Regions from separate parts of the Candidatus Clostridium radicumherbarum genome, predicted to be linked through region 2. Evidence: riboswitches for the same ligand, from Rfam matches in the RefSeq annotation. Region 2 holds a riboswitch; each other region holds the start of a gene.
The links. A riboswitch is a leader RNA that binds a small molecule or an ion and turns the genes downstream of it on or off. The one in region 2 is predicted to bind S-adenosylmethionine.
Positions count from the first base shown of each region.

Region 1: another riboswitch for S-adenosylmethionine. It lies ahead of ACJDUH_RS06140 (pyridoxal phosphate-dependent aminotransferase); the one in region 2 lies ahead of metK (methionine adenosyltransferase).
Region 3: another riboswitch for S-adenosylmethionine. It lies ahead of ACJDUH_RS17480 (methionine ABC transporter ATP-binding protein); the one in region 2 lies ahead of metK (methionine adenosyltransferase).

Region 1 is NZ_JBJHZY010000001.1:1,288,265-1,298,659, forward strand. It holds gene ACJDUH_RS06100 (BglG family transcription antiterminator) at 1-1,948, shown strand, start outside; gene ACJDUH_RS06105 (KpsF/GutQ family sugar-phosphate isomerase) at 2,180-2,797, shown strand; gene dapA (4-hydroxy-tetrahydrodipicolinate synthase) at 2,839-3,720, shown strand; gene ACJDUH_RS06115 (PTS sugar transporter subunit IIB) at 3,879-4,166, shown strand; gene ACJDUH_RS06120 (PTS ascorbate transporter subunit IIC) at 4,180-5,448, shown strand; gene ACJDUH_RS06125 (HpcH/HpaI aldolase family protein) at 5,547-6,305, shown strand; gene ACJDUH_RS06130 (PTS sugar transporter subunit IIA) at 6,609-7,058, shown strand; gene ACJDUH_RS06135 (beta/alpha barrel domain-containing protein) at 7,111-7,746, shown strand; SAM riboswitch class I at 7,958-8,068, shown strand; gene ACJDUH_RS06140 (pyridoxal phosphate-dependent aminotransferase) at 8,228-9,400, shown strand; gene ACJDUH_RS06145 (MetQ/NlpA family ABC transporter substrate-binding protein) at 9,423-10,238, shown strand; gene larAH10 (NPN-dependent 2-hydroxyacid racemase, LarAH10 family) at 10,318-10,395, shown strand, end outside.
Region 2 is NZ_JBJHZY010000001.1:777,289-787,683, reverse strand. It holds gene ACJDUH_RS03745 (ComF family protein) at 1-403, opposite strand, end outside; gene ACJDUH_RS03740 (hypothetical protein) at 376-1,404, opposite strand; gene recD2 (SF1B family DNA helicase RecD2) at 1,450-3,672, opposite strand; gene ACJDUH_RS03730 (hypothetical protein) at 3,867-4,130, opposite strand; gene metK (methionine adenosyltransferase) at 4,305-5,480, opposite strand; SAM riboswitch class I at 5,562-5,663, opposite strand; gene yyaC (spore protease YyaC) at 5,859-6,407, shown strand; gene mreB (rod shape-determining protein) at 6,510-7,544, opposite strand; gene spoIIID (sporulation transcriptional regulator SpoIIID) at 7,642-7,896, opposite strand; gene ACJDUH_RS03705 (peptidoglycan DD-metalloendopeptidase family protein) at 8,151-8,876, opposite strand; gene spoIID (stage II sporulation protein D) at 9,290-10,348, opposite strand.
Region 3 is NZ_JBJHZY010000004.1:310,558-320,952, reverse strand. It holds gene feoB (ferrous iron transport protein B) at 1-1,083, opposite strand, end outside; gene ACJDUH_RS17495 (FeoA family protein) at 1,097-1,324, opposite strand; gene pflB (formate C-acetyltransferase) at 1,712-3,934, shown strand; gene pflA (pyruvate formate-lyase-activating protein) at 3,974-4,696, shown strand; SAM riboswitch class I at 4,820-4,932, shown strand; gene ACJDUH_RS17480 (methionine ABC transporter ATP-binding protein) at 5,051-6,019, shown strand; gene ACJDUH_RS17475 (methionine ABC transporter permease) at 6,009-6,665, shown strand; gene ACJDUH_RS17470 (MetQ/NlpA family ABC transporter substrate-binding protein) at 6,695-7,510, shown strand; gene ACJDUH_RS17465 (HAD-IB family hydrolase) at 7,652-8,383, shown strand; gene ACJDUH_RS17460 (ribonuclease H-like domain-containing protein) at 8,399-9,079, shown strand; gene ade (adenine deaminase) at 9,253-10,395, shown strand, end outside.

The DNA.
Region 1 (10,395 bases), 510 kb from region 2:
GCACCTAAATATACCCCCTATTTCATTAAAATATAATAAGGACATAATTCTTAAGCCAGAAACAAGAGAAGGGATTCTTGAAATAATACAGAAGTATGAATCAGAAAAAAATTACTATTTAAGCAAAGATGAGCGGCTTGCCTTTATGTACCTGACTTTATTTATAAACTTAGATTATTTATCGCTTAATTACTTTATAAATTCAATGAAGGTAAGCAGATCAAGCGTACTTATGGATTTTAAGGACTTAGGGCAGCTTTTAAATGAAAATGGTATCGACATTAAAAATAACCGGACTGAAGGATATTACTTAACCGGTTCAGAGATGGAAATTAGAAGGCTAATGATAAAATTTGTAATTAATACCCTTTCTATCAATAGGGACTGTAAGATTTTCAATCTCTTCATTAAAGAATATAAATTGGATAATTATCAAGTTTCAAAAGAAATTATATCTAAGCTTGCAATAAAACATAATATAACATTTGTAGAAGATAGATTGCAGGAATTTATCTATATATTTATTTTTTTAAAGGCAAGATTACTTTCAGAGAAAACAATTGAATATGAAACTTTGAAGATATCTAACATTTCTGTAATTAGATTAATGAAGGAGTATAATTTTACTGAGGATTTATTATATAGCTTTGAAAATGGTAATAAAATTAAATCCTTTGATGCAAATTATATAAGTGCATGGATTATTGGTATTTCAGTAGGAAATACAAAAGATAAGACAGAGGATATTTCAATAATTACTAAAATAGTAATTAGAATAATGGCAAGATTTCAATCATTAAGCGGGTTTCATTACATGAACTATAATGAAATATTTGAACAGTTATATTCACATTTTAGGCCTGCTTATTATAGGCTTCTATTCAAATTACCAATCTATAACCCCCTTTGTGAAAAGGTTAAAGAAGAATACAAAGAGCTATATAAATTAGTTTATGAGACCATGAAGCCCTTTAGCGAATTATTTGATCAGGAAATACCGGAAGATGAACTGGCATATCTGACTATACATTTTGGTGCAATTTTATTTAACGGAAATGAACCTGTTACTCCTCAAAAGAAGAAAGCATTAATAGTTTGTTCAGCAGGTATTGGAAGTTCTGCAATTTTATACACAGAACTGAAGGTTTTATTTCCAGAACTTCATTTCTTGGTACCAATAGAATTATCAAAGTTAAAAGATATAAGTGAAACGGTTGATATTATATTTACTTCTAATTTTAGTGCTGAGCTTATGGAAATTGAGAAACCACTTATAAAAGTTAGCCCAGTTATGACTTTAAAAGAAAAGTCTCAGGTAAAACGAGAAGTTTATATGCTGCTTGGCAATACATTACTAAAGCAGCCAAGAGTGGAGGAAGTAATGGATATAATAAAGCGATATTCGAAAGTAACTTCCGAAAATTTGCTTCACCATGAATTACAGTCATATTTTTCTCAATTGGAAAATTATAATCCTAAAAATGAAACAGGCCTTTTGTTAAGTGATCTTACTAATGAAAATCTAATTAGATTAAATGTACCAGCACAAAATTGGGAAGAAGCAATAAGAAACTCAGCTTTAGCCCTACTGGAAAACGATAAAATAGCTGCTCCATATATTGATGCAATGATAAGTACTGCTAAAGAATCAGGACCTTATATTGTAATTACAAAACATGTAGCTCTTCCCCATGCAAGACCGGAAGCAGGCGCAAAAGAAACGGCAATGGGTATAGCTGTTTTGGAGCATCCTATTGAATTTGGAAATAAAGGTAATGATCCAGTGAAATATGTTTTCTCTCTTAGTGCGGTAGATCACGAAAGTCACCTTCAAGTAATGGCAGAATTTCTAGAGCTACTTGAAAAAGAAGAATTTTATAAAATTTTAGATAAAGCAAAAAGCCCAGGGGAGATTATGGATTTTATTAAGTCTTATGAATCTAAATAAAATTAATACACGCAGACGTAATTTTATTACGTCTGTTTTTTTAATTTAGTGCATCCAATGTCACTTCTTTATACAAAAGTTGAACCTAAATGAGATTGAAAACAGCAGCTATACAATTTAAAATTACAGACATAGGGTTGGCCTAAGACTGAAAGAAAACAATTACATTGTACTTTTAAAATTGTTCTAACAAACAGCCTTTACTTAAAATTTTTTAAAGGAAGTGAAGATATGAATACAGAGAATAACCAAAAGGAAGCTCTTAAGCAATTCCTTGATACTTTATCTATAGAAACAAAAAAAATTATAGATAACATAGATTTTAATGCATTAGCTTCAGCAGAGAGTTTAATTCTAGCAGCAGAAAAAAATAAGAATAGGGTTCATGTAACAGGAATAGGAAAACCAGGCCATGTATCTGGATATGCTGCATCCTTATTTTCTTCAACAGGCACACCAGCTTATATACTACATGGAACTGAAGCAGTACATGGCTCTGCAGGACAGGTAATGCCTGGTGATGTTGTAATTGCAATTTCTAACAGTGGTGAAACAGAGGAATTAAAGGCAACTGTTACAGCTTTAAAAAATAATGGAGCAAAAATTATTTCTGTAACAGGTAAAAAAGAGTCCTGGCTGGCAAAAGCAGGAGATGTATTTCTCTTTGCTGGAGTAGACGAAGAAGGTGGAGACTTAAATAAGGCACCTCGTTCTTCTATCCTGGCAGAAACAATAATATTACAGAGCTTAAGCGTATTACTGCAGAATGCAAAGGGATTAACCATTCAGCAGTATGGCAAATGGCATCCAGGCGGATCCTTGGGAAAGTCAATTAGAGAAGTCTTGTAAAATTCGTTTGTGAAGTAAATAAGAAGATTAGGAGGAGAAGTATGGAACTAAAAGGTATTATTACTGCAATGGTTACACCTTTTGATGAAAATCAGGAGATTAACCCTAAAGCTACAAAGCAGTTAATTAACAAATTAATAAATGCAGGTGTTGACGGAATATTTATTATGGGAACAAACGGAGAATTTCATTTGTTAACAGATGAGGAAAAGGTAGCCTTTGCAAAACTGGTTATCGATGAAGTTAATAAAAGAGTACCTGTATATGTTGGAACTGGCGGAAACAGTACACGTGAGGTTATAGCATTGTCTAAGAAAATGGAAGCAATAGGTGCAGATGCATTATCAGTAATTACTCCATTTTTCCTTGTACCGACACAAGAAGAAGTAATAAAGCACTATAAGGCAATTGCTAGTGCAGTTAAAATTCCAATAATATTATATAACATTCCAAAGAATACAGGAATGAACCTGGAACCTGATACCATTGCAGAATTGGCAAAGGCTAAAAATATTGCCGGTATAAAGGACAGCAGTGGAAAAATAGAAAATATTCAAAGCTATATAGAAGCTGCAAAAGGTGAGGATTTCAGTGTATTATCTGGCTCAGATTCACTAATACTAAAAGCACTGCAGCTAGGTGCAACTGGGGCAATAGCAGCTACATCAAACCTTCTTACAGAATTGGATGTTTCTATTTATCAGAACTTTTTAAAAGGAGATATGGAAGCAGCTGAGAAAGCTCAAAAGGATATTGACGTACTCCGAGGCGTTCTTAAATTAGGCACTGTTCCATCAATATTAAAAAAGTCTGTAGAATTGTCTGGTATTCCTGTAGGACTTGCAAGACTTCCGGTGACAGAACCAAATGAAGAAACTATAGGTAAAATAAAAGAGATGCTAGTTTATTACAAAATGGTTTAGTTAATAAAAGTAATAACCATAGTCTTCAAGGTGGTTGATTTGGAAATACGGAATATTATTATAAATTATAATCCACCACTGCGAAGTCAATGGATTACACATATATATAAATAATCAAAAAAATATGAAAATATAAAAAGAGAAAGGAGAAAAAAATTATGTTTGAAGCATTAGTAGCTTGTAGAACAGGTATGGGGTCTAGTATGTTGCTTAAGATTAAGGTTGATCAGGTAATAAAGGAAAACGGATACCCAATTACGGCTGTACATTCCAATCTTGACGATTTAAATGCCAAGAAGTGGGACTTTATTGTAACTATGGCAGATATCACTGATGACGTAAAAGATAAGGTTCAATATTGCATAGCAATAAAAAATTTGATGGACAAGAATGAAATCAAAATCGGAATAGAAGGATTTTTAGAATTTGTAAAAAATAAGAAATAGGGGGAAACAGTAAATGAAAGTAGTTATTAGTTTACTAAGTAATGCTGGTATCTTGGTTGGACTTATTTCAATGATTGGTCTTATATTACAGAAGAAATCAGCAGATGATGTACTTAAGGGTACATTTAAAACAATCATAGGATTTTTGATATTTAACATCGGTAGTTCAGCAATCAGTGCAGTACTTACCAACTTCAACACATTATTCCAAAAAGGATTTGGAATTACAGGTGTTGTTACACAGGTTGAAGCAGCCACTGCACTTGCACAGGGTAAATTTGGAACAATAGTTGCTATAGTAATGATCGTTGGATTCGCAGCAAACTTACTATTTGCAAGAATTACACCATTTAAGAATATATTCTTAACTGGACAGCACAGCTTGTATTTTGCTTGTGTATTAACGCTTGTTTTAAAAGCATGCAACATTGGTAATACTGCAACTGCTATAATAGGAGGTCTGTTTGTAGGCTTAAGTGCAGCAGCATTGCCAGCTATAACTCAGCCATATATGAGAAAAATCACTGGAAGTAATGATTTAGCTCTTGGACACTATAATGAAATCGCTTACGCTTTCTCAGGATTTTTAGGATCAAAAGTAGGAAATCCAGAACACAGTACAGAAAACTTTAAGTTTCCAAAATGGTTATCAATTTTCAGAGATTTTACTATGTGTGTTGCTGTTGTAATGGTTATAGTATTCTATGTAGCAGCTATAGCAGCAGGACAGGCAGATACTCAGAAGTTAGCAGGAACTGTTAACTGGATTGTGTTCCCATTACTTCAAGGATTACAATTTGCAGCAGGTATGTCTGTTCTTATAACTGGTGTACGTATGTTTATTTCTGAGATTACAGCTGCATTTGTATCTATATCAGAAAAATATATACCTAACTCTCGCCCAGCTGTTGACTGTCCTTCAGTTTTCCCATTTGCACCAACAGCAGTTATTCTTGGATTTATAAGTGCATATGTAGCTGGACTAGTTGCAATGGCAGGCATGATTATATTTAAGAGTTCAATAGTTATGATTCCATCAGCAAGTATAGCTTTCTTCTCAGGTGGTACTGCAGGAGTTTTCGGTAATTCAACTGGTGGTTGGAAAGGTTGTATAGCAGGCTCATTTGTACTAGGAATATTAGTAGTAACACTACCAATGTTATTGTACCCAGTATTTGCTCACTTAGGAATCGTAGGTGCTTCCTTCCCGAACGTAGATTATAATATCGTAGGAACATTATTATATAAAATCACTCAGTTTATACAATCAGTTATTCATTAATTAGTATAAAAAGTCTGATAAATTTGTCAGCATATTAAACAAAGAGCCACATTTGGCTCTTTGTTCTAATTATGATTAATTAAAGGACGGTGAACCTAATGAGATTTAAAGAAAGAATATTTAAAGAAAAGTTATATGGATCCTTTATAAAAATTTTAACAAATCCTTCAGTTACAATATTAGCTAAAAACGCTGGATTTGATTTCTTATTCTATGATTGTGAACATGGTATGTTTACTTATGAGACACTTCACAACTTAATATTAATGGGTAATGCAGTTGGCATTCCATCATTTGTAAGAGTACCTCAGTTAGCAAGAGGAGATGTATCAAGGTCTTTAGACTGTGGAGCTACTGGAGTTATGGTTCCAATGATTGAAAATAGAGAGCAGGCTAAATTACTGGTAGAGTGGTCTAAATATCCACCTATAGGTCATAGGAGTTATTCTGGAGGTGCTAATACAAACTACAAGTCCTCTGGAAATCACAGAAACAATATGATTGAACTAAATGAATCAGTAATATCAATAGTGCAAATCGAAACAGTTCAAGGCGTTATGAATATTGAAGAAATATTATCTGTGGAAGGTATAGATGCTGTTATAGTTGGACCGGCTGATTTGGCTATTTCTTTAGGTATTCCAGGAGACTATTTTAATAAAATAGAAATTGAAGCAATTGATAAAGTAGCTTCAGCCTGCAAAAAATATAATAAAGGCTTTGGAATAATAGGAAAATTAGAATTGATAAAAAAATATAAAGATGATATAAATTTTTTAATTACAAAAATTGATGTAGATATAATTAGAGATGGATTCACTCAATCAGTAAAAGATTTTAATTGCTTATATATCTAATATATCTTGTAAATCTGAAAGCAAAAACAATATGATATAACTTTGAAATTATATTTGAGTTTAATCATAGATTTTTAGAACATTTAATGTTATTTTCTATTACAAAACTTGGACTAAAAATAGATTGAAAATAACTTTGACAGAATTTAAAATATCAAGTGTAATTATATTAATAATGATATTCATAGAGTTCATATATTATATGAATATTCATGAAAAATATAGGGATGTGTCTTTGTAGAATGTTTCATGATAAATAATTTAATTTATAATTACAAAAAGCTTTTAAGAGGTGAGAATTCAATGCTAAGTAAAATTATTAATGAAAACCTTATTCGCCTTAATATATCTGCGAATGATTGGGAGGATGCCGTTAGAAAAGCAGCATCAGCATTATTAGAGAACAATAAAATATCAGCATCATATATTGATGAAATGATAAATACTGCAAAAGAAGTTGGGCCATATATTGTAATAACAAAGCATGTTGCCCTTCCACATGCAAGACCAGAGGCAGGTGCAAAAGAAATTGCAATAGGTATTGCAACTTTAGAGCATCCAATAGAATTTGGTAATGTGGATAATGACCCAGTTAAATATATATTTAGTCTAAGTGCAGTAGATCAAAATACCCATCTACAGGCTATGTCAGAATTAGCAATGCTGCTTGAAAAAGACGAGTTCTATAAGGTTTTAGATAAAGCAGAAAATGCAGAAGAAATTATGAATTATATAAGAACCTACGAATCGTAGAAAAAATAGTAGAAACTTAAGAGAGATTTTCTTACTAGAAATGGAGGGGAATATGTTTAAAGCTGATATAATTAATAAAATAGAGGCAACAGGTGCAATGGCTATTGTAAGAACTGAATCCATAGAAAGAGCCATAGAAATAGCAGAAGGATGCTTAAAAGGCGGAGTAGATGTACTTGAAATAAGTTATACCTTACCTAATGCTGGAGATGTAATTAAGGCTCTTAATGATAAATTTGATGATAATTTATTAGTAGGAGCAGGCACAATCTTAGATGGAGAGACAGCAAGACTTGCTATCTTATCTGGGGCTAAATTCATTATTGCTCCAAATTTTAGCAGGGAAGTTGCGAAAGTATGCAATCGCTATCAAATACCTTATGCTCCTGGGTGTACTACTGTAACTGAAATGGTAGAAGCCTTAGAAGTTGGAGCATCATATATAAAAGCATTTCCTATTTCTAACTTTTATGGGCCTTCACTAGTATCGGTACTCAAAACGCCCATTCCTAATTTACCGATTTTGGCATCAGGAGGAGCTAATTTAGACAATTTAGAACTGTGGCTTAAAAACGGTGTAGATGCAGTAGGCTTTGGTGGTCTTCTGACAAAAGGAAGTAAACATGAAATTGCTGAAAATGCTAGAAAAATAAGAGAGATTATAGTTAATACAAGAAAATATAGGTAGCAGAACATAATATTTAGAATTAAGATTACAATGAAGTGATTTCTAAATAAAGAATAAAATAAGGTATAAAGCAATCAAATTTTTTTGGTTGCTTTTTTTTATTGTGAACTAAAAAATTTATTTTAATGTAACCGTTTTAATAGGCTTTAGTGATATTGACAAGCAAAAAACCATAATTTATAATAAAAAGCAATAAAAAATTTAATAAAAATCCTTATCTAGAGAAAACCGAGGGACTGGCCCGATGAAGTTTCAGCAACCAGCATGTTTCATTTGCATGCAAGGTGCTAATTCCTGCAGATATTTATCTGAAAGATGAGGGAAGGTAGAATATTTATCCCTTCCATGGGCTTTTTTTATACTTAGAATCCTCATCTTTTTATAGATGAGGATTTTTTTGTATATGTTTTAATATCGCTTTTTATATTAGCGTGTTATAAAACATAATTTTTTATTAATAGTTATGAAAGGGTGGTTTGGCATGCCAGAAATTAGCAGCAGACTTAACGGATTTACTGAATCTGTTATAAGAAGAATGACAAGAATTGCAAATCAATATGGAGCCACTAATTTATCTCAAGGCTTTCCTGATTTTGATCCTCCAGTTGAGCTTCTTGAAGCTCTAAAAAAGGTGGCAGATGAAGGACCCCATCAATACGAAATTACCTGGGGTTCACAAAAACTTAGAGAGGCTATTGCAAAAAAACAACAAAAGTTTATGGGTATTCCCATAGATCCAAACAGTGAAATTGTAGTTACTTGTGGGAGTACAGAGGCTATGATGGTAGCAATGATGAGCGTTTGCGATCCTGGAGACAGAGTAATCGTATTTTCACCTTTTTATGAAAACTATGTTGCAGATACAGTACTTTGCGGAGCAGATCCTATTTATGTTCCTCTGTATCCGCCGGAATTTATGTTTGACAAAGAAGAACTTAGAGCAGCTTTTAAGCAGGGAGCAAAAGCACTTATACTTTGCAATCCTTCAAACCCCACTGGAAAGGTATTTACTGAGGAAGAGCTTAAGTATATTGCAGACCTTACAGAAGAATTTGACACATTTGTTATAACTGATGAAGTTTATGAGCATATTGTCATGAAGCCGTATAAACACAAGTATTTTGCAGCACTTCCTGGAATGTTCGAGAGGACATTATCCTGCAGCTCTTTTTCTAAAACCTACTCTATAACCGGCTGGAGAATAGGTTATGTAATTGCTCCAAGTAATGTAATAGAAAATGCTAAAAAGGTGCATGACTTCTTAACTGTAGGAGCTGCAGCACCACTTCAGGCTGCTGTGCTTGCAGGTTTAAATTTGCCAAATGAATATTATGAAAAATTACAAGAACGTTATACAGAAAAAAGAAATATCTTTTTGAAAGGGCTTGATGAGGCAGGTTTAAAATATACAGTACCGGAAGGTGCTTATTATGTTATGGTGGATATCTCTGAATTTACTAGTGGAAGTGATACTGAATTTTGTGAATGGCTTGCAAAAGAAGTTGGGGTGGCAGCAGTTCCGGGTTCAAGTTTCTTTAGAGAGAATGTAAATAATCTAATAAGATTTCACTTTGCTAAAAAAACAGAAACTTTGTTAGAAGCGACAAAGAGACTTAAGACATTAAGAGAGAAGGCTATAAAAAGAAATATTTAATAAATAAAAGGGGGACTTTTTAATGAAAAAGACTATAGCAATTATATTATCAACAATAATAGGAGCATCAATTCTTTCGGGCTGCAGCACAAAGCCTGCTTCGACAGCAGCAAGCTCTGATGAGCCCTTAAAGGTAGGAGTGACAGCCGGGCCACACGAACAAGTAGCTGAAAAGGTAAAAGAAGTTGCAGAAAAAAATGGATTAAAAATAAAAATTGTTACTTTTAATGATTATGTGCAGCCTAATAAACAGCTTTTCGAAAAACAAATAGATGTAAATATATATCAGCATGAGCCATACTTAAAGAAATTTAATGAGGATCAAAACATGAATCTTGTTAAGGTTGCGAATGCAGTTAATTTCCCAATGGGAGTATATTCTCAAAAAATTAAAAATTTAGATGAGCTTAAGGATGGAGATAAGGTTTCATTGCCAAACGATCCTACCAATGAGGCAAGAGCCTTGATTCTTTTAGAAGCTGCTAAAGTAATTAAGCTTAAATCAGGTGTTGGCGTAAATGCTACTATAAGGGATGTCGCTGAAAATCCAAAGAATTTAAAATTCATAGAACTGGAAGCAGCCATGGTTCCTCGTTCTCTAACTGAAGTAGCTGCTGCAGCAATTAATACTAATTTTGCAATGGAAGCAAAGCTAGATCCAGTGAAGGATGCAATATTTATTGAACCTAAAGATTCTCCTTGGGTAAATATAATTGTTGCAAGACCTGATAATCAAAATGATCCAAGGATTAAAAAGCTAGTTGAGGCTTATCATTCTGATGAGGTTAAAAAATATATTGAAGATACCTTCAAGGGATCAGTTATTCCTGGGTTTTAAATATGCTTATAAAGAAAATCCCTCACGGGATTTTCTTTATAAATTGCCTATAATTAATATATCTAGTGGAGGTTAAGCTATGTCTACTTATAAGTTTAAATATGGAAAAATAAAGTTTGAAGTTGATATTAATGATAAGGATATAATAAATACATTA
Region 2 (10,395 bases):
CTTTACTTATATATCTTGCTAAAAATTCACTTTGATTAAAACCTCTTTTTTTATAGGTCTTTTTACTAAGAGGCACAAAGGTGATCAAGTCAAATTCTATATTATTCTTTTTAACAGAATTAAGCAGCATTTCTCCAAGAAATTCACCTGCAGCAAAATCACTTTTATATTTTAGCCTTCTTATCATTTCTTTAATGCAGGAAGCATAATATGCAGCACTATAGCACTCAATTTTATTTTCTAATTTAAATGAATCGCTGCAATACTCAATTTTTCCACTGCAGTTTTTGCATAATGGTCCATCAGAATCGATGTAATCATTGCAGATTAAACAGGTCTCATTTGAGCAGTAAATAACATTTAAAACACTTTCTATTAAATATTTAACAATCCCAATTCCCATGATTCCTTGTTGAAGTATCGAATAATATTTTTCGCCTTATCCATGTCATAAGTTTCATCGTTAGCCAAAAATATAACTTCTGAAGCCCGAAGCTTTTCACTTCTTCCTACCTTTCCACATAAAAAAGTTAACTTCTTATAATCAAAAAATATGTCATCAGAAAAATAAACTATAACATCTGCATCGTCTAAGCAAATGCTTCTATCCTTATAATCATCTGTAACAAGAATAGCTTTTTTAATTCTAGAAAAATTATAGAGTATTTTTTCGTCACTTTCTCCATTTATAAAATACATAATATTTTTACTTAAAATGCTTCTAAAGTTGCATAAATAAGAAAACACATTATGAACCTTTTCAGTATTATTAGGAATATAAATTACAACCTTCCTATCATTTTCAACAGAAAAATTAAGGTAATCATAAATTATGAAAGGCATTTCTTTATTTAAATCTATTCTTGTAATAACATAACGGGGTTCCGATAAGGGTTTTTTATTACTTCTAGTAGGAATAAGTATATCCCTTTGTGCCCTAAATATACCTTCTATGGAAAAGGAAATTACTTTTCCTGATTCTTTTACACATTTCATAATAACATCAATAATTTCAAAGGTATTGTACTTAGGGAAGCTATTAATATCATCATAGATTACTAAATCGTATTTCTCTTCTATAAAAGCTGCGTTTGTATAGTTAGTGACCGTTAAAAGGGCATTGGTTTTATATAAATTATTTCTTATGTAGCTATAAGCTCTGAAATCTGTTTGTTTCTTTAAAATGTTTAAAAGCTGAACGTTTTCCTCTACTTCTCCTGTAATATATAAGATACTTTTTTTAGCTTCAACGAATTTTAAAATAATTTTTATAAATATACTAGGAGAGCTAAATGGAGGTGCAATCACATTTAATGCCTTCTCTTTACTGTAACTAAAGTTTAAAATACTCTCACCGATTCTATTATAAAAATTAGCGAAACTGGAGGTTTTAAAAGTTAACATATCATTTTACCTCTATTAAATCATTAATATAATATATTTTAGAAACTATAGAATATCACTTTCTATTATATCAGCAATTCTCCATTTAAGTGCCGAATATCTTTCAAAGCTTCTATTATTATTAATCATAAAATGAACTGCTTTAATAGAACCAACTAAAACCACTAATTGTTTAGCTCTTGTAATTCCTGTATATAATAGATTTTTATTCATTAAAAGCGGCGGTCCCATGAAACTTGGTATTATAATTACCGGGAATTCACTACCTTGACTTTTATGTATAGTTATAGCATAAGCTAAATCTAATTCATCTAAGAACATACTTTCATATATTACTTTTCTTTCATCATCAAAAATTACTGTAATTAAATCATTTTCAATATCTATATTCTCAATATACCCCACATCTCCATTAAACACTCCTAAGCCTTCATCTTCTCCTAATCCTGCTACTCTCGTCCATTTGAGAGTGTAATTATTTTTTATTTGCATTACTTTATCGCCAGTTCTAAAAATAAGCTCCCTAAACTCCTTTTCATCTTTACTTATGTGTCTTGGATTTAAGGTATTTTGAAGCACTTTATTTAGGTTTTGAACACCTAGAACTCCTTTTCTCATAGGGGATAGAATTTGTATGTGCTGTAGTTTATTCCATCTGGAGTTAAATTTAGGTAATCTTTTATCTATAAGTCCAACTATTGTATTTAAAATATTATTTTGATCTTCCCCGCTAATAAAATAAAAATCCTTATTTTTCTCATTAAGAAGGGGCATTTCACCATTATTAATCTTATGTGCATTTACAATAATCATACTTTCCTTAGCCTGTCTAAAAATTTGTTTTAACCTTACTACTTTTAAGCAATTGCTTTCAATAATATCTCTAAGAACATTACCAGGTCCTACAGAAGGAAGTTGGTCAACATCACCAACAATGATTAGCCTTGTACCTGGGGCAATTGCCTTAAGCAAGCTATTCATCAGCATAATATCAATCATTGAGGCTTCATCTATAATTACAACATCACACTCTAAACTTGAAGCTTCATCTTTGACAAATTCCATAGTGTCCTCTTCATTAAAGCCAATCTCTAGAAGTCTGTGAATAGTTTTTGCTTCTCTTCCTGTAGCTTCAGACATTCTTTTTGCTGCTCTGCCTGTTGGGGCAGCCATAAACACCTTCATATTAGCCTTCTCAAAAATATCGATTATGCAGTTGATAATTGTTGTTTTACCTGTGCCAGGGCCTCCGGTAATAACTTCTATACCATTTTCTATTGCACCTTTTATAGCCTCGATTTGAGAAGCTTCAAAATTAATATTACGTTCCTTTTCAAATTGCTTTATTTCAAATTCTACATCCGTATTAATAGGTTCATAAGTGTCTAAGGCAAGAGTTAGTATTTTTTTTGTTACTCCAAGTTCCGAATAATAAAAGGGAATCAAAAATACACACTTTTTATCCTCAATAACCTCAACCTTTATCTTTCCTTCAACAGTATTATCATATAGTACTAATTCTATGTCCTCTTCTTTTATTGTAAGTATATTCTTTCCTTCCTTTAAAAGAAGATGTAATGGCATATAAGTATTTCCAAGGCTGCAAAACTCATTAATAATGTAGTTAATGCCACTGCTTATCCTATATGGAGAGTTCAGTTCTACCCCTAAGCTTCTTGCAATTTTATCTGCGGTTTTAAAGCCTATTCCATTAATTTCTTCAGTTAAAATATATGGATTTTGTTTAACTACATTTATGGAGTCATCACCAAATTTCTTGTAAATTTTAACACATTGACTTGTAGTTACACCATAGGTTTGCAGGAAAACCATTATATTTTTAACTTCTCTTTGTCTTAAATAGGACTCTTTAATAATTTCAAGTTTTTTTTCTCCAATCCCTTCTATTTCTTTAAGACAATCTATATCTTTATCCATTAGTTCAAGGCTTTTATCTCCGAATTTCTCAATTATTTTTCTAGCTGTAACTGGCCCAATACCAGAAATAACTCCAGAAGATAAATATCTTTCAATGCCAATTATAGAACTAGGCAATAATTCCTCATAGCCTTCCACCTTAAATTGATCACCAAACTGAGGATGTTTAACCCATATGCCTTGCAGTTTTAAGCTCTGTCCTTCAGTTAAATAAGGGATATAACCTACAATTGTATTCTTTTTGTCTGCATCTTTAATAATAGCAACTACATAGCCATTCTCTTCATTTTTAAATATTATATCCTCAACTACGCCTTGAATTTCTGGCATAAAATCTCTCCTAAACTTAATAAAAATATATAACCTGTAATTATAGGATACATTATTGAATAACTTTAAACAACTTTATTTAACTTAATAATTCTGCTGTCTATATTATTGTCCAATAATAATTAATGTAATCTTTAATATTCAATTCAGCAGCAATAAAAAAACTCCGGCTTAAGATAGCCAGAGATTTTTTATTAGTTATTTAATCTTGATGATAAGCTTTTTTCCAGCAAAAATGATATTAATGGAATAATAATCAGAATTACAAGTCCTATTAAAATAGTATTAGGATTGCCCCTATAAATATAAGCCATTTTATTAATGAAATGAATAAACGAATAAGCTGAAAGCATAGCAGTTCCTATAGCTATAACAGCTAGCAATACTAATACTCTATTAAATAAAACTCTTATTCCTTTTAAAATTTTGATAACTCTTTCTCTCCATTCACTTTTCATAATATTCCTCTTTTCAGTACATAGTGTAATTTAAACTTTTGCTAATTATAGTTTTTACAATTAAAATACATATTATTCATTTATTATAGTTATTTGTAATTACATCCTCTTTTAAACAAAAAGTCTTAAACAGAACATAAGACCACTGACTTAGTCAGTAGTCTTATAAATTAACTATAAATATTTTTTTATTTCTTCTACTTTATTATTTTTCTCCCATGGAAGATCAATATCAGTTCTTCCAAAATGGCCATATGAAGCTGTTTGCTTATATATTGGTCTTCTTAAATCTAAGGCCTTAATTATTGCTGCTGGTCTTAAATCAAATACCTTGTTAATAATATCAATTATTATATCATCTTTTATTTTTCCTGTACCAAAGGTATCAACTTCAATTGAAACCGGTTTTGCTACTCCTATAGCATATGCAAGCTCAATTTCTAATTTATCAGCAACACCGGCAGCCACCAAATTTTTAGCAACCCATCTAGCTGCATAGGCAGCAGATCTATCAACTTTTGTTGGGTCTTTTCCTGAAAATGCTCCACCACCGTGTCTTCCATATCCACCATAGGTATCTACTATAATTTTTCTGCCAGTAAGTCCTGAGTCTCCATTTGGTCCACCAATAACAAATCTGCCAGTTGGATTTACTAGATATTTTGTGTTTTCATCTAAGAGTTCTTCTGGAACAACTTTTCTTATAACATGTTCAATTAAGTCTCTTTCGATTTCCTCACGAGTTACTTCTGGATTATGTTGTGTAGATATTACAATTGTGTCAATTCTAATTGGCTTGTCATCTTCATATTCTACAGTAACTTGAGTTTTTCCGTCTGGTCTTAGGTATGATAATGTACCATCCTTTCTAACCTCTGAAAGCTTTCTAGCAAGTCTATGAGCCATAGCTATTGCAAGCGGCATATATTCTGGTGTTTCGTTAGTAGCATAACCAAACATCATACCTTGGTCACCAGCACCTATTGCTCCAATATTCTCTATTTGTCCATTTTTGGCCTCAAGAGCTTGATCGACACCCATAGCTATATCTGTGGATTGTTCATCAATTGAAGTGAGGACTGAGCAAGTATCTGCATCAAATCCAAACTTTGCTCTAGTATATCCAATTTCCTCAACGGTTTTTCTTACAACCTTAGGTATATCTACATAACAATTAGTTGATATTTCTCCCATAACTAATACCATACCTGTAGTAACTGCTGTTTCACAGGCAACCCTTGCATTTGGATCCTGGGCTAATATAGCGTCTAACACTGCGTCTGAAATTTGATCACAAACTTTATCTGGATGCCCTTCAGTAACTGATTCTGAAGTAAATAATCTTCTCATTTTATAACTCCTTCCTATATGTTACAAGTAAGTTTTAACAAAATAAAGCCTCTTCTACAAGAAGAGGCGTGTTTAACACATCACTTATCTTGCAGATAAAACTCTGCTGGAATTGGCACCTTAGTATAATACTTGGTTGCCGGGTTTCATAGGGCCATTTCCCTCCACCTCTCTTGATAAGAGCTTATAATTTAATTCTAAATTAGAATAACATAGGAAATTAAAACTGTCAATAAATTATTTTAAATTAATTATACATATTTCATCTTATATTTAATAGATTTCAAGCATATATATTATTGAATAATTTCCATTTTTAATTTTAATCTTAGGCCTGTAACAATTGAGAAAAACATTTTTTTGCAAGGAGGGCATATTTTGAGTAAAGTTAGATCCCATTATGATAATCCTTTAGCATATTATGAAATTGCAACCTTTCTAAAAGATTATATTGATGAAAATACAATTATAGTTTGTATTGGAACAGATAGATGTATTGGAGATTGTCTAGGTCCATTAGTGGGTACTTTATTAAAAGATAATTTTTTCCCCTTTCCGGTATTTGGTACCATTTCAGAACCAATTCATGCTTTAAACATTGATAGAAAATTGAATGAAATAAAAAATATATATCCTAAAGGAAATATTATAGGTATTGATGCATGTTTGGGAGATACTGAAAGTATAGGTGAGATCCAGGTTAGGGATTATCCTATCCATCCTGGCAAGGGAGTTGGCAAATCGCTGCCGGAGGTTGGCAGAGCCTCTATTATAGGAATAGTTGATTCTAGTGACAGCAATGAATTGTTTACTACAAGAAATATAAGATTGGATTTAATAATGAAACTTTCAAAGGTAATAACACATGCTATTATTCATTCATATTACCTCTATTCTGGTAACAGAATAAATTTTACAGGCAAATAATAAAATCCAAAATAAAAGCCGCAGTATAAGCATTATCCATGTTTATTATCAAACAGAATGCTTTTACGCGGCTAATTTATGTTAAACTCAAGAAATGTAAATTTATTTATCAATTAATGAAACATCATAACCATTTGAGCTAATATCAATTTTATCTAGATATTCTAGAGCTTTTCCAGTCCCTATTGCCACACAAGACACAGGTTCTTCGGCAACAAATACTGGTACATTAGTTACACTAGCAATTAGTTTATCTAGCCCATTTAGAAGTGATCCTCCACCAGTCATTATTATGCCTTTGTCTGCAATATCAGCAGCAAGTTCAGGAGGAGTTTTTTCAAGTACAGCATGAGTACAATCAGCTATACTATTTACTGTATCACTTAGTGCTTCTCTCATTTCTTCTGAAGATACAGTTATATTCTTGGGAAGACCAGTAATTAGGTCCCTTCCTCTTATTTCCATAGTAACTTCATTTTCTCTTTTAAATGCAGATCCAATATTTATTTTCAAGTCTTCTGCTGTTCGTTCTCCAATCATGAGCTTATGTTTTTTTCGAATATATCTTGCTATTGCTTCATCGAACTTGTCTCCTGCAACTTTAATTGAAGATCTAACTACGATGCCGCCTAAAGAAATAACTGCAACATCTGTTGTGCCTCCGCCAATATCAATAACCATACTTCCGCTTGCTTCAGTTATATCCAAATTAGCTCCTATAGCAGCTGCTAATGGTTCTTCTATTAGAAAAACTTTTTTTGCTCCAGCATTTACAGCTGCATCTCTAACTGCTCTTTTTTCAACTTCAGTTGCCTGGCAGGGAATGCATACCATGACTCTAGGTGCAGACATTCTTCTATTTCCACAGGCCTTTCTAATAAAATGTTTAAGCATTGTCTCAGTCACATCGTAATCTGAAATAACTCCATCTCTTAATGGACGAATTGCTACTATATTACCAGGAGTTCTTCCAATCATTTGTCTAGCTTCTTCACCCACAGCCTTAACTTTATTATAACTTTTATCAATTGCAACTACAGAAGGCTCTTTAAGTATAACACCCTTTCCTTTAATATAAACAAGTACTGTAGCTGTACCTAAGTCAATCCCCATATCCGTACCAATTCTAAAACACATTCCTATCAACTCTCCTGCTCTTTTGTAATACTATAAAAACAAGTTGTACTAAACTTGAATTACATTATCTCTTACTCTTATTATAATAGGAATGTTTTTAACCTTCAATAGCTTTATATTTTAACTTAGTAGCTTTTCCACCTCTAATGTGTCTTTCAGCTTTATTGTAATCTAAAATATTTTTAGCTTCATCCGCTATTTGAGGATTTATTTTAGGTAATCTTTCAGTCATATCTTTGTGAATTGTACTTTTACTAACTCCAAAAACCTTGGCTGTTTTTCTTATTGTAGCTTTTGAATCGATAATGTAGTTTGCGACTTCAAGAACTCTCTCCTCAATGTAGTCTTTCAAAGTGCTACCTCCTTAACCCTTCTATATTAATAATATGCATTTATAATTCTTTAAATTACTTTCATTAGCCATTTTCCGATATGAATTTCGCAAAATGGCTAATGAAACATCATTAGTTTTGTTTTATTTGCAGATAAGAATTTTTTCTGCAAATACTAAACTAAAAGTAAACTTAAAAAATATGACTCAACCTGTAATGCTAAATCCTATAATTTTAAGTATTACTCTCAATGTAGTAAGTTTATATGTTTCCATTATTTAGTGTCGTATTTTATATATTTTGCTGGATCAACATATTCCTTACCCTGCATAACTGCAAAGTGTAAGTGACTACCATACTTTTCATAGGATGTTCTAAGGGTTGTGTTTCCAACCTTTCCGATTTTTTCACCCTTCTTAACTGTTTTACCATTTGCAACTGTACTATTTGGATCAAGATTTGCATATATTGTCTTTAACCCATTTTGGTGATTTATAACAACCTGAATACCATAGCCTTCTTTGCTCTCGCCTACTTCTTCAACTTTTCCATCAAGTACAGCATAGACATCTTTTCCTAAATCAGCTTTGATATCTAGTCCAAAGTTAGGTCTATAAGTTTCTGTAGTATCTGACCAAACAGGATCCTCTGAATATGCTCTTGCTAAAGTTCCCTCAACAGGTTTTGCAAATTTTGTATTAGCAGTACTTACCACTGCAGTTGCTCCATTACTAGGAACGGTAATTCCAGTATTGGTATTTCCTTTTACCTCAAGGGCATTTTGATAGCCATTTTTAGGTAGTTCATCTATTAATGCTGTTTGCTTATCAGCTTCACTTGTTGTTTGTTGATTAGCAACAGGTGGTTTTTTAACTGATCTTGCATTTCTTGATGTAACTGCTGCAACTGTTGCAACAATACAAAGACAAACAAACAGAATTACATAGAAGCCTTCCTTCTTAAAAAAATTTGACGTTTTGCTGAATAATTTTTTGTCCATACAAACACCTCCTTTTTGTAGTTTGTCCAGAGGTTAGTAAAAAATACATATTTTATGAAATTATACTAGAATTTTTTTCCTTATTTTTCGACATTCTTTTTAAAATATTGTATTATAAAATTAGCTAAATGAAGTTTAGCGCAAATAAATATAATATCTGTAATGAGCAAAAAGAGGTGAAAAGCTTAAATGGCTTTTCACTGGCTGCTTACGAGTGGCAGCGAATACGGTTAAGCTGCCCAGTATAGAAGCACTTAGCAAAAGAATAGCCGCAAAGCCCTAGTGTTGTTCGTCTGAATGAAATGAATTCAGGCCAACACTTGGTTTTGTGGCTATTCTGAGCTTAGAGCTTATTATGCAGCGATCAGTTTATGTAACATACTTTATTTATTGTAGCTATTTTCATTTAATTTTTATTTTAAATCTTTTATCTTTTCTATCTTTATTCCTTGATAGTAATGAGATAGAATCTCTTGAAAGCTGCTTCCTGCCTTTGCCATAGCTTCTGCACCCCATTGACTCATTCCTACTCCGTGGCCATAACCAAAGCATTCAACTTGTAAATCTTTAGCTATGGTAATTTTAAAATTTGCAGAATTTAAATTTAACATTGTTCGAAAGTCAGTTCCAGATATTACAACATTTCCAAGCTTTATTTTTTTCACACTTCCTGCTGAGGTTCTCTCTACTATGTTTATCTGACTCTTAATATTTTTGGAATTAAGCTTTGCCTTAGAATATTTTGAATTAACAATATTGATAAATTCATTAATACTGTATTTATGAGTAGTCTTATAATTTCCTGACGCCTCTTCCCCAGGACTATTCACAGATTTAAGATAAGGCTCGCTAGTAGCAAAAACTTCAGCCGCATTTTCAGTTTTTCCGCTGCTAACTGCAAAGTAATATGGCTCAAGAACTAGTTTACCATCATAGGTTAATATTTCTCCTTCTGTTTGATTAATTGCATCAGTAATCTTATTCCAATAGCCTATAGCTGAACTATTTTTCCAAAGTCTAAATCTCTCTTCTTTACTCATATAAGCTTGACTATTGACAGTATCGCAAATGTCAGCGCCTTTAGCATAGGAGCATTTCGTTCCACCATACTGTTCCATATGTGCTAAGGCATAGGTTCTTGCCGCAACTGCTTGAGCCTTAAGGGCTTCTAAATTAAATTCGGCAGGCATCTCTGCAGCCACTACCCCCCTTACATATTCCTCAAGATTCATTTCAACTACCTTATTTTCCTTTGATAAGTACACCTTTATAATTGTAGTTTTGTCATTATTTTTTAAAATATCTTCTTTAGTAGGGTTGTATTTAGATATGCCTTCGTCACCTTTACTAAAATTAATTCCTTTATTTTCAATACCGATAATTAACATAGAAAATATAATAAGTAGTAAAATTGATAAAATGAAATAAATCACTAACTTTCCAAGTCTTAGAGAAACAAATACTCTTTGCAATACAATCCCCCTCATTTGTTAAGCTAAGCCTTAAGCTTTGCCTTTTT
Region 3 (10,395 bases), on a different contig from region 2:
TGCGTTACAAGACATTAGCGGTACAAGTAGTGCTGCTAGCTTTCTATCTTTTTCGCTTTCAAGTGTTCTAGCAGACATAACTCCTGGCACGGAACAACCAAAGCCTATAATGAGAGGTATAAATGCCTTGCCTGAAAGCCCCATTTTTCTTATTATTCTATCCATAATAAAAGCTACTCTTGCCATGTAACCGCTGTCTTCTAAAAAGGAAATACAAAAGAATAGTATCATAATAACAGGCAGAAACACTATTACTGAACCTACACCGCCTATTATTCCATCAATAATTAATGATTTAAACCAGCCGCTGCTGCCCTTTAAGAGAGTTTCCACTGCTGGAACAAAATAGTTATTTAATAAGGTTTGCAAAAAATCAGCTAGAGGCTTTCCAGCCCAAGTAAATGTAACTTGAAATATAAAAAATAAAATAATTGCTAAAATAGGATAAGCTAAATATTTATTTATTAATACTTTATCGATTTTTTCAGTTGTAGTAAGCTCTCCACTTTTCCTATATCTAATACAGTCCCTTAATACATTTTCTATATAAGTATAGGTTTCTTTTTCGTTTTGAAATTGATAATTATTATCAATAGGAAGACTTAAAAAATCAGAACTTTTTAGAAGTTCCTTCAACTTATTTATGCCTTTTCCTTTAGAAGCTATAATTGGTATAATTGTAACACCGAGTCCTTTTGCAAGTTTATCAAAATCAATATCAATTCCTTTAGCTTCAGCAGCATCAAGCATATTTAATACTAAAACAATAGGTATGTTAAATTCTTTAAGCTGCATTGTAAGATATAAGTTTCTATTTAAACTAGAGGCATCAACTATGTTTATGATTAAATCTACATTTCCATTTTGCAAAAATTCCTTAGAAACCTTTTCTTCATTTGAGTAGGTGTCCATTGCGTATATTCCGGGTAAGTCTACAATCTTAATGTCCTTCTCTAAATAACCCTCTTTCTTTTCTACTGTAACACCAGCCCAATTTCCTACATGTTGATTTGAACCAGTTAGAAAATTAAATAGAGTGGTTTTACCTACATTTGGGTTTCCGAGTAATGCAGCAATTTTCATAGGTCAGCCTCCTTTATTTTATGCTAGTTATTACAATGTTTCTTGCATCCTTTTTTCTAATAGCTAAGTCAAACCCTCTGAAATTTATTAATATGGGATCCCCTAGAGGAGCTGCAGCCTTTACTAATACTTCAGTCCCTTCAATTGCTCCTAATGCAAGTAATCTTTTTGCTAGTTTCTCGTCACCAATAATATTGCTTACATAAGCTTTCTCGCCAGGTCTTAAATCGTAAATGCTCATTATTACCACCTCATACTGAAAATCATTCTCAAATAAATAATAACATGCTGTATTATTACTGTCAATAGTTTTGTTCGATTAGTCAATTAAAAAGTATTGTTTTGCAGAAGTTGGATTTTTAAAACTATAAATAATATTATAATTGTTTAAAAATTTACAAGATTTAAACTAAACTGTGAATTTAATTTAATTTGGTATGTCATAAATAAAATTAATAAGTAATTATTATCAATTAGCATAGAAAAACGAAGAGAATGATACAGAAAATTAAACTGTTATAGTTTAAATAGAAAAAATGGCTTAAAAACAGATAAATTTACTATTGATACAGATAGAAATATACTATATAATAGTGAATGTAAAAAGAGAAAGTAAGGAGTGAAGTTTATGTTTAAACAATGGGAAGGTTTTATTGAAGGAAATTGGATGAATGAAATAGATGTCAGAAATTTCATTCAACAAAATTATACAGTTTATGATGGTGATAAAAATTTCTTGGCTGGAATTACAGATAAAACAAAGAAGATTTGGGATGAATGCAGCAAACTTATATTAGAAGAAACAAAAAAAGGAATCCTAGATGTTGATACTGAAAATGTATCAGGTATAGATGCCTTTGCACCAGGATATATTGATAGAGAAAATGAAGTTATAGTTGGACTGCAAACAGATGCTCCTTTAAAGAGAATTACAAATCCATGGGGCGGAATTAGAATGGCAGAACAATCCCTTGAATCCTATGGATACAAGATTAGTAATGAAATGCACGAAATATTTACAAAATATAGAAAGACTCATAATCAAGGAGTATTTGATGCTTATACAGAAGAAATAAGAGCTGCCAGATCAGCTGCTGTTCTTACTGGTCTTCCAGATGCTTATGGTAGAGGAAGAATAATAGGCGACTATAGAAGAATAGCTCTATATGGTATGGATTTCTTAATTGAAGAAAAGAAAAAAGATCTAAAGAATCTTAAAGGCGATATGCTTGATGAATTAGTAAGATTAAGAGAAGAACTTAATGAGCAAATAAGAGCCTTAGGAAAAATAAAGAACATGGCAGCTTCTTATGGAGTTGATATATCACAGCCAGCTACTAATGCAAAGGAAGCAGTACAAGCAGTATACTTTGGATATCTTGCAGCAATAAAAGAAAATAACGGTGCTGCAATGTCACTTGGAAGAACAAGTACATTCTTAGATATATACATTGATAGAGATTTACAAGCAGGTTTAATAACTGAAGCAGAAGCACAAGAAATTATTGATCAATTTATAATCAAATTAAGACTTGCTAGACATTTAAGAACACCAGAATACAACGATCTATTTGCTGGAGATCCTACTTGGGTTACTGAATCAATCGGTGGTGTTGGTGAAGATGGAAGACCATTAGTAACTAAGAACTCATACAGATATTTACACACACTAATCAACCTAGGAACAGCTCCTGAACCAAACATGACAGTACTTTGGTCACAAAACTTACCAGAGAACTTTAAGAAATTCTGTGCTGATATGTCTATATTAACTGACTCAATTCAATATGAAAATGATGACGTTATGAGACCTATCTATGGAGATGACTATGCAATTGCTTGCTGTGTATCTGCAATGAAAGTTGGAAAGCAGATGCAATTCTTCGGAGCGAGATGCAACCTAGCTAAATCATTACTTCTAGCAATCAATGGTGGAGTAGATGAAAAGAAAGGTATTGTTGTTGTTCCAGGAATTGAACCAATAACAGATGAAGTATTAGATTATGATAAGGTATTAGCTAACTACTTCAAAGTATTAGAATATGTAAGCAAAGTTTACGTTGATGCAATGAATATAATTCACTTCATGCATGATAAATATGCTTATGAAGCATCACAAATGGCATTACATGATACAAAGGTTGGAAGACTAATGGCATTTGGTATAGCAGGATTCTCAGTTGCAGCAGATTCCTTAAGTGCTATAAAATACGCAAAAGTTAAGCCTATTAGAGAAAATGGAATAACTGTTGACTTTGAAGTTGAAGGAGAATTCCCTAAATACGGAAATGACGATGACAGAGTTGATAGTATTGCTGTAGCATTAGCTGAAAGATTCTCAAATGAACTTAAGAAACACCCGCTTTATAGAGATGCTCAGCATACATTATCAGTTTTAACTATAACTTCAAACGTTGTTTACGGTAAGAAGACAGGTTCCACACCTGATGGAAGAAAAGCCGGAGAAGCATTTGCACCAGGAGCTAACCCAATGCATGGCAGAGATTTAGAAGGAGCTCTTGCATCACTTAATTCAGTAGCTAAGGTTCCATATTCATGCTGCCAGGACGGGGTATCCAATACCTTCTCTATACTTCCAGACGCATTAGGAAAGGATTCAGAATCCAGAATCAATAACCTAGTAGCAGTTATGGACGGATACTTTGGACAAAATGCTCACCACTTAAACGTAAATGTATTAAATAGAGAAACATTAATGGATGCAATGGAACACCCAGAAAAGTATCCAACATTAACAATAAGAGTTTCTGGATACGCAGTTAACTTTAATAGATTAACAAAAGCTCAGCAAAAGGAAGTTATAAGCAGAACATTCCATGAAAAAATGTAAGTAAATTATACTTTGTAAAAATTTGAAGGAGGGGATTCCATGATTAAAGGTAGAGTACACTCAATAGAAAGTATGGGTTTGGTGGATGGTCCTGGAGTTAGAACTGTAGTTTTTCTACAAGGCTGTAAGCTTAGATGCGCTTATTGCCATAATCCTGACACATGGGCAAGAGATGGTGGAACTGAAATGACACCAGAAGAACTAATGAAAAAGATACTTCGCTATAAGCCTTACTTTGAAAGATCTGGTGGTGGAGTTACCTTTTCAGGAGGAGATCCTCTTCTTCAGCCTGAATTTTTACTAGAAATGCTAAAGCTCTGCAAGGAAAATAATATTCATACCACCTTAGATACAGCTGGTTATGGCTTTGGAGAATATGAAGAAATATTGAAATACACTGATTTAGTTTTACTTGATATAAAGCATGTAGATGATATAGGCTATAAAAATCTTACTGGAAGAAGTAAGCAAGGACTTAATCAATTTCTTGCAGCTTTAGAAAAGACTGATGTTAAGATATGGATTAGACATGTAGTTGTGCCAGGCATTACTGATTCTGAGGAACATATGAAAAAATTGCAGGAAATCATTAAAGAAATTAATAATGTAGAAAAAGTAGAATTGCTGCCGTACCATACACTAGGTGTAACGAAGTATGAAAAGTTAGGCATCTCTTATAGACTCTCCGGTGTAGAAGCTATGGATAAAGATGATACAAAGCAATTTGAGGCAAAAATTAATAGAAATATAAAAACTGCATAAATTATTTTTAAAAGTTGCAAATGGCTATTGACTTTCAATTTTAAAGGTACTATAATATAAACAATAAATGAATGATTTGACATTGTAAAATGTTAAATTGCTAAAGTGGAAAAACTTAATATGGACTTATCTAGAGAGGTGGAGGGACTGGCCCTATGAAGCCCGGCAACCGGTATTATTTATAATACAATGGTGCCAATTCCTGCAGTATTCTTTTGAATACTGATAGATGAGCGAAACAGACAGGTTTATTAAAACCCGAGGTTTCCTCGGGTTTTATTTTTTTATATCAGTTTAGAATAATAATCAATAACTACTGAGATTATTTATTAATTATAGGGATAGGAGAGTCGTATGATAGAGATAAGTGAAGTTTCAAAGAGCTTTTCAAAGGTTAAAGTTCTTAATAACATTAGTTTAAAAATTGAAGAAGGTGATATATTCGGTATAGTTGGCCACAGTGGTGCAGGTAAATCAACACTACTAAGATGTTTAAATGGTCTAGAAAAATATGATTCTGGCAGCATTAACATAATGGATAAAGAAGTAGGAAAATTATCTGTTAAAAAGCTTAGAATATTTAGAAAAGAATTAGGAATGATTTTTCAAAACTTTAATCTTTTAAATAGAAGAAATGTTTATGAAAACATAGCACTACCACTTCAAATGTGGGGATACAAAAAAGAGGATATAAAAAAAAGAGTAAATGAATTATTGAAAATGGTGGGTATAGAAGAAAAAGCATTTAGCTATCCAAAGGAATTAAGTGGAGGTCAAAAGCAAAGGGTTGCTATTGCCAGGGCATTAGCACTGCAGCCTAAAATACTTTTATGCGATGAAGCTACTTCAGCGCTAGATCCAAGGACAACAAAATCCATTCTTGAGCTTTTAAGAGATATAAATAAAAAGCTTAATATAACAATAGTTATAGTTACTCATCAAATGGAAGTAATTAAAGAGGTATGTGAAAAGGTTGCACTTATGGAAGGAGGTGAAATAAAGGGAATAGGCGGTGTGGAGGAATTATTTTTAAGGCCAACTAAGGAACTAAAGGATTTAATGGGAGAAGAAGAAATACTTCCAGCAGAAGGTGTTAATATAAAAATTTTCTTTCCTAAAGATTTGAGTCAGCAAAGTATTATAACTTCTATGGCAAGAGAGCTAGATATTGATTTTTCAATTGTTTGGGGCAAATTAGAAAAATTTAGAGAGAACGTGCTGGGAAGCCTAGTAGTTAATGTACATGAGCAAGACAAAGAGAAGATTTTAAAATTTCTAGAAAAGAAAGGAATAAGCTGGGAGGTTGTTTACAATGAACATTAGTGATTTATTTTTACAAATACTGCTGCCTGGGGTATGGGACACTTTATATATGGTTATTTTATCAACTGTTTTTGCTGTTATTATTGGCTTCTTTCCCGCCATAATTATTGTCATAACTGATGAAAAAGGCTTAAGGCCTAACACCATAATCAATAAGGTATTAGATTTTATAATCAATCTATTACGATCTTTTCCTTTTATAATACTTATGATAGCTATTTTTCCTTTTACTAAGTTTGTAGTTGGTACCACTATTGGTAAAAATGCAGCCATTGTACCGCTTACTGTTGGAGCCGCTCCATTTGCAGCTAGAGTTATAGAATCGGCATTTAAGGAAGTGGATTCTGGAATAATAGAAGCAGCAAAAGCTTTTGGAGCAAGTACTTCACAAATAATTTTTAAGGTGATGCTGAAGGAGGCTCTACCTTCAATTGTGCTAGGTATAACTCTTACGGTAATAAGTGTTATAGGCTATTCAGCAATGGCAGGAACCATTGGAGCTGGAGGTCTTGGAGATATTGCTGTAAGGTATGGATATCAAAGGTTTAAAACAGACATAATGATTTACACTGTTATAATACTGATGATAATAGTTCAGTTATTGCAGAGCTTAGGAAATTATGCCTATAAAAAATTAAGTCATTAAAATTATTCATTAATAAGGGGGTTTTATATATGAAAAAGACAATAAGTTTAATATTAAGTGCAGTTTTATTAGTTGGATTAGCAGGATGTAATGCAAAAAAAGATGCAGCTGCAACTGCTCCAAAGGATGATAAAAAAGTAATAACAGTAGGGGCAACTCCTGTACCTCATGAAGAAATTCTTCAAGTTATAAAACCAATATTAGAAAAAAAGGGTTATACCTTGAATATAAAAGAGTTTACAGATTATGTTGAACCAAATATAGCTCTTAATGATGGAGAAATAGATGCAAACTTCTTTCAACATATTCCTTATTTAACAAAGATGAATGAAGATAAGAAACTTAATCTTGACTATACTGTAAAGGTCCATATTGAGCCTATGGGAGTTTATTCAAGGAAGGTTAAAAGCATAAAGGACTTAAAGGCAGGTGCTACAATTGCTGTTCCTAACGATCCTACAAATGAGGCTAGAGCTTTAAGGGTGTTAGAAAGTGCAGGCCTTTTTAAATTAAAGAGCGGCGACCTAGTTACTGCAATAGATATTACAGAGAATCCTAATAAGTATAAAATTAAAGAACTTGAAGCTGCTCAGCTGCCAAGAACTTTAGATGATGTAGATGCTGCAGTTATTAATACAAATTATGCATTAGAAGCAAAGCTGAATCCAACTAAGGATGCTTTAGTATTAGAAGATAAAAGTTCACCTTATGCAAATGTTTTAGCAGTGAGAAAGCAAGACAAAGATAAACCATACATCAAAGCACTTTCTGAGGCTTTAAATTCTCCTGAAGTTAAAAAATTTATTGAAGATAAATATAAAGGCAGCATAATTCCAGCTTTCTAATATAAATAATAGAGCTTAGGCACCTAAAATAAGCCAGATGACACTTCTGATTTATTTTAAGTGTCTATTCTTTTTATAAAAATATAGCATTATAATTGTAAATGTAATATTATAATAATAAAGGTTTAGGTGGAGGAAGGTATGGATAAAAATGTTGGAGCATTTTTTGATATTGACGGCACACTTTATAGAGAAGGACTTATAGCAGAAATCTTTAAGAAATTAGTTAAGTATGAAATAATTGGCCCAGAAAGATGGGTAAATGAGGTTAGACCAGAATATCAAAGATGGGATAAGAGACAGGGAAACTATGATAATTACCTTCTTAAAATGGCTGATATTTATATAGAAGCAATTAAAGGACTTCATAAGTCTCAGGTGGAATTTATAGCTAAAAAAGTTGTAAGCCAAAAGGGAGATAGAGTATATACTTTTACTAGAGACAGAATTAAATGGCATAAGCAGCAGGGACATATTTTAATCACAATCTCAGGAAGCCCAATAGAACTAGTGAAAGAAATGGCACTAAAGCACGGCTTTGATGACTTTAAGGGTGCAGTATATGAAATGGATAGTGAAGATAAATATACTGGTAGTGTAATTCCAATGTGGGATAGTAAAAGTAAAAAAGAGTCCATTAATTACTTTACAGAGAAATACAATTTAGATTTAAGTCAAAGTTTTGCTTATGGGGATACCTCAGGTGATTTTTCCATGTTTGAAATGGTAGCTTATCCTGTTTGTGTTAATCCAACTAGAGAGCTAATAAAGAAGGTTCAGGATTCAGAAGAAATTAGTAAAAAGGCATTAATTGCAGTAGAAAGAAAAGATGTAGTATACAGATTAACATCAGATATGATTCACATTTGTTAAGAAAGAGTGATATTAGTGATAACTAGAAAAAAAGTAATTGAAGCTTCTAAATTCAGTGATGAATTTTCTTTAGCATATGAAAACAATAAAGATATTTATAAAGATGCGTTATTTTTTGACTTAGAACATTATGTTTATAAGAAACCAATTTGTATAGGTGTTTTTGGCTGTGCCTTTTATAATGAAGATGATAAAACTCTAATTGTAACTCAATATATGATTGAAAATAAAAAAGAAGCAAAGGAAATATTACTGCTGGCAGAAAAATATTTTAATGCTATGCAGGAAATTTACAACAAAAAATATTTAATTACTTTTTCAGGTAATAATGATTACACTATGATAAATTATCTGTTTAAACAAAATAAAATTAATATTGATTTACAGGAAAAATATATTGGAATAGATCTGCAAAAAGAATATGAAAAAATTAAAAAAAGTTCTATAGGTCTTAAGAATCTTGAAAAGGAATTTGGTATAAATAGAGATAGTGAGCTAATTAGCGGTTCTAATTTAGCAAAGACTATTTGCAAAATTATAAAAGATGATGATTATATGAATAGAATGCCAAAAGAAAAGAAAGAAAAAATACTATCCTATAATGAACAAGATGTTGTGAGTCTTTTTCATATGTGTATTAATTGGGATAATATTATTAAAATTGAAGAAGAAGAAATTGGTAAGGCTGTGGAATAATATTTTCCTAGCCTTATTTTTATAATGGTAATAAAAAATATTTGCTCAAGCATAAATTAAATAAGAAACTTTATATTAAGGATAATTATATGGCATAGTTAAAATATTATGATATAATAGAGAAAATATTTATAATAGGGGAAGTATACAATCTTATTTGGGGGGATAGAGTAATGCTTAATTTAAAAAATGATATTGCAATAGCTGCAGGTAATATGGCTGCGCCTTTAGTACTAAAAAATGTAAAAATAGTAAATGTGTTTAGCCAAACGATTGAAGAAAATGATATAGCAATTAATGGTGATAAAATAGTTGGTATTGGCAAATATAATGGAACTAATGAAATAGATTGCAGTGGACTTTATGCTGCACCAGGATTTATTGATGCTCATGTTCACATAGAATCTTCAATGGTAACACCTGAGGTATTTTCTCACCTTTTAATCAGGAAAGGAGTAACTACAGCAGTTGTAGACCCACATGAAATTGCAAACGCCTTAGGCAAAAAAGGCATAGATTTTATGCTGGAAAACAGTAAAAAAAGTGTTATGGATTTGTTTTTTATGCTTCCTTCCTGCGTACCTTGCACTAAATTTGAGGATTCTGGCGCAGTACTTTTAGCCGAGGATTTAAAAAGTTATATAAATGAGGAAAAAGTTCTGGGCCTTGGTGAGGTTATGGATTCTCCAGCAGTAATAAACGGTGATACTGAAATGCTAAAAAAGCTTGAGGCTTTTGAAAATAAGCTTATTGATGGTCACTGCCCAGGTATTAATGAGAAGTGGCTTAATGCCTATCTTTGCTCCCATATAAAAACAGATCATGAAAGTTCAACTTATGAAGAGGCATTAGTAAAGGTACAAAGAGGAATGTATGTTATGCTGAGGGAGGGTTCTGCTACAAGAAACCTTAAGGATCTTTTACCTGGTGTAAATAACAATAACTATAGCAGATTTTTATTCTGTACTGACGACAGGCATATTCATGATTTAATTGAAGAGGGTACCATAGATAATTCAATAAGGCTGGCTATTGAAGAAGGTTTAGATCCAATTAAGGCATATACCATTGCCTCCTATAATGCAGCACAGTGTTATGGCTTAAGAGATAGAGGAGCAATTGCACCAGGCTATAAAGCAGATTTAGTTATTTTTGAAGATTTAAATAAACTTAAAATTAAAAGTGTTTTAAAACAAGGGAAAATATATGATGAAGATATAACCTATTCTACCTATAATCTTGGCTCTTCTGTTAATCTTAATAGTGTAACTTCAGAAGATTTTAAAATAAAGTTAAGGGGAGAATATGTAAATACC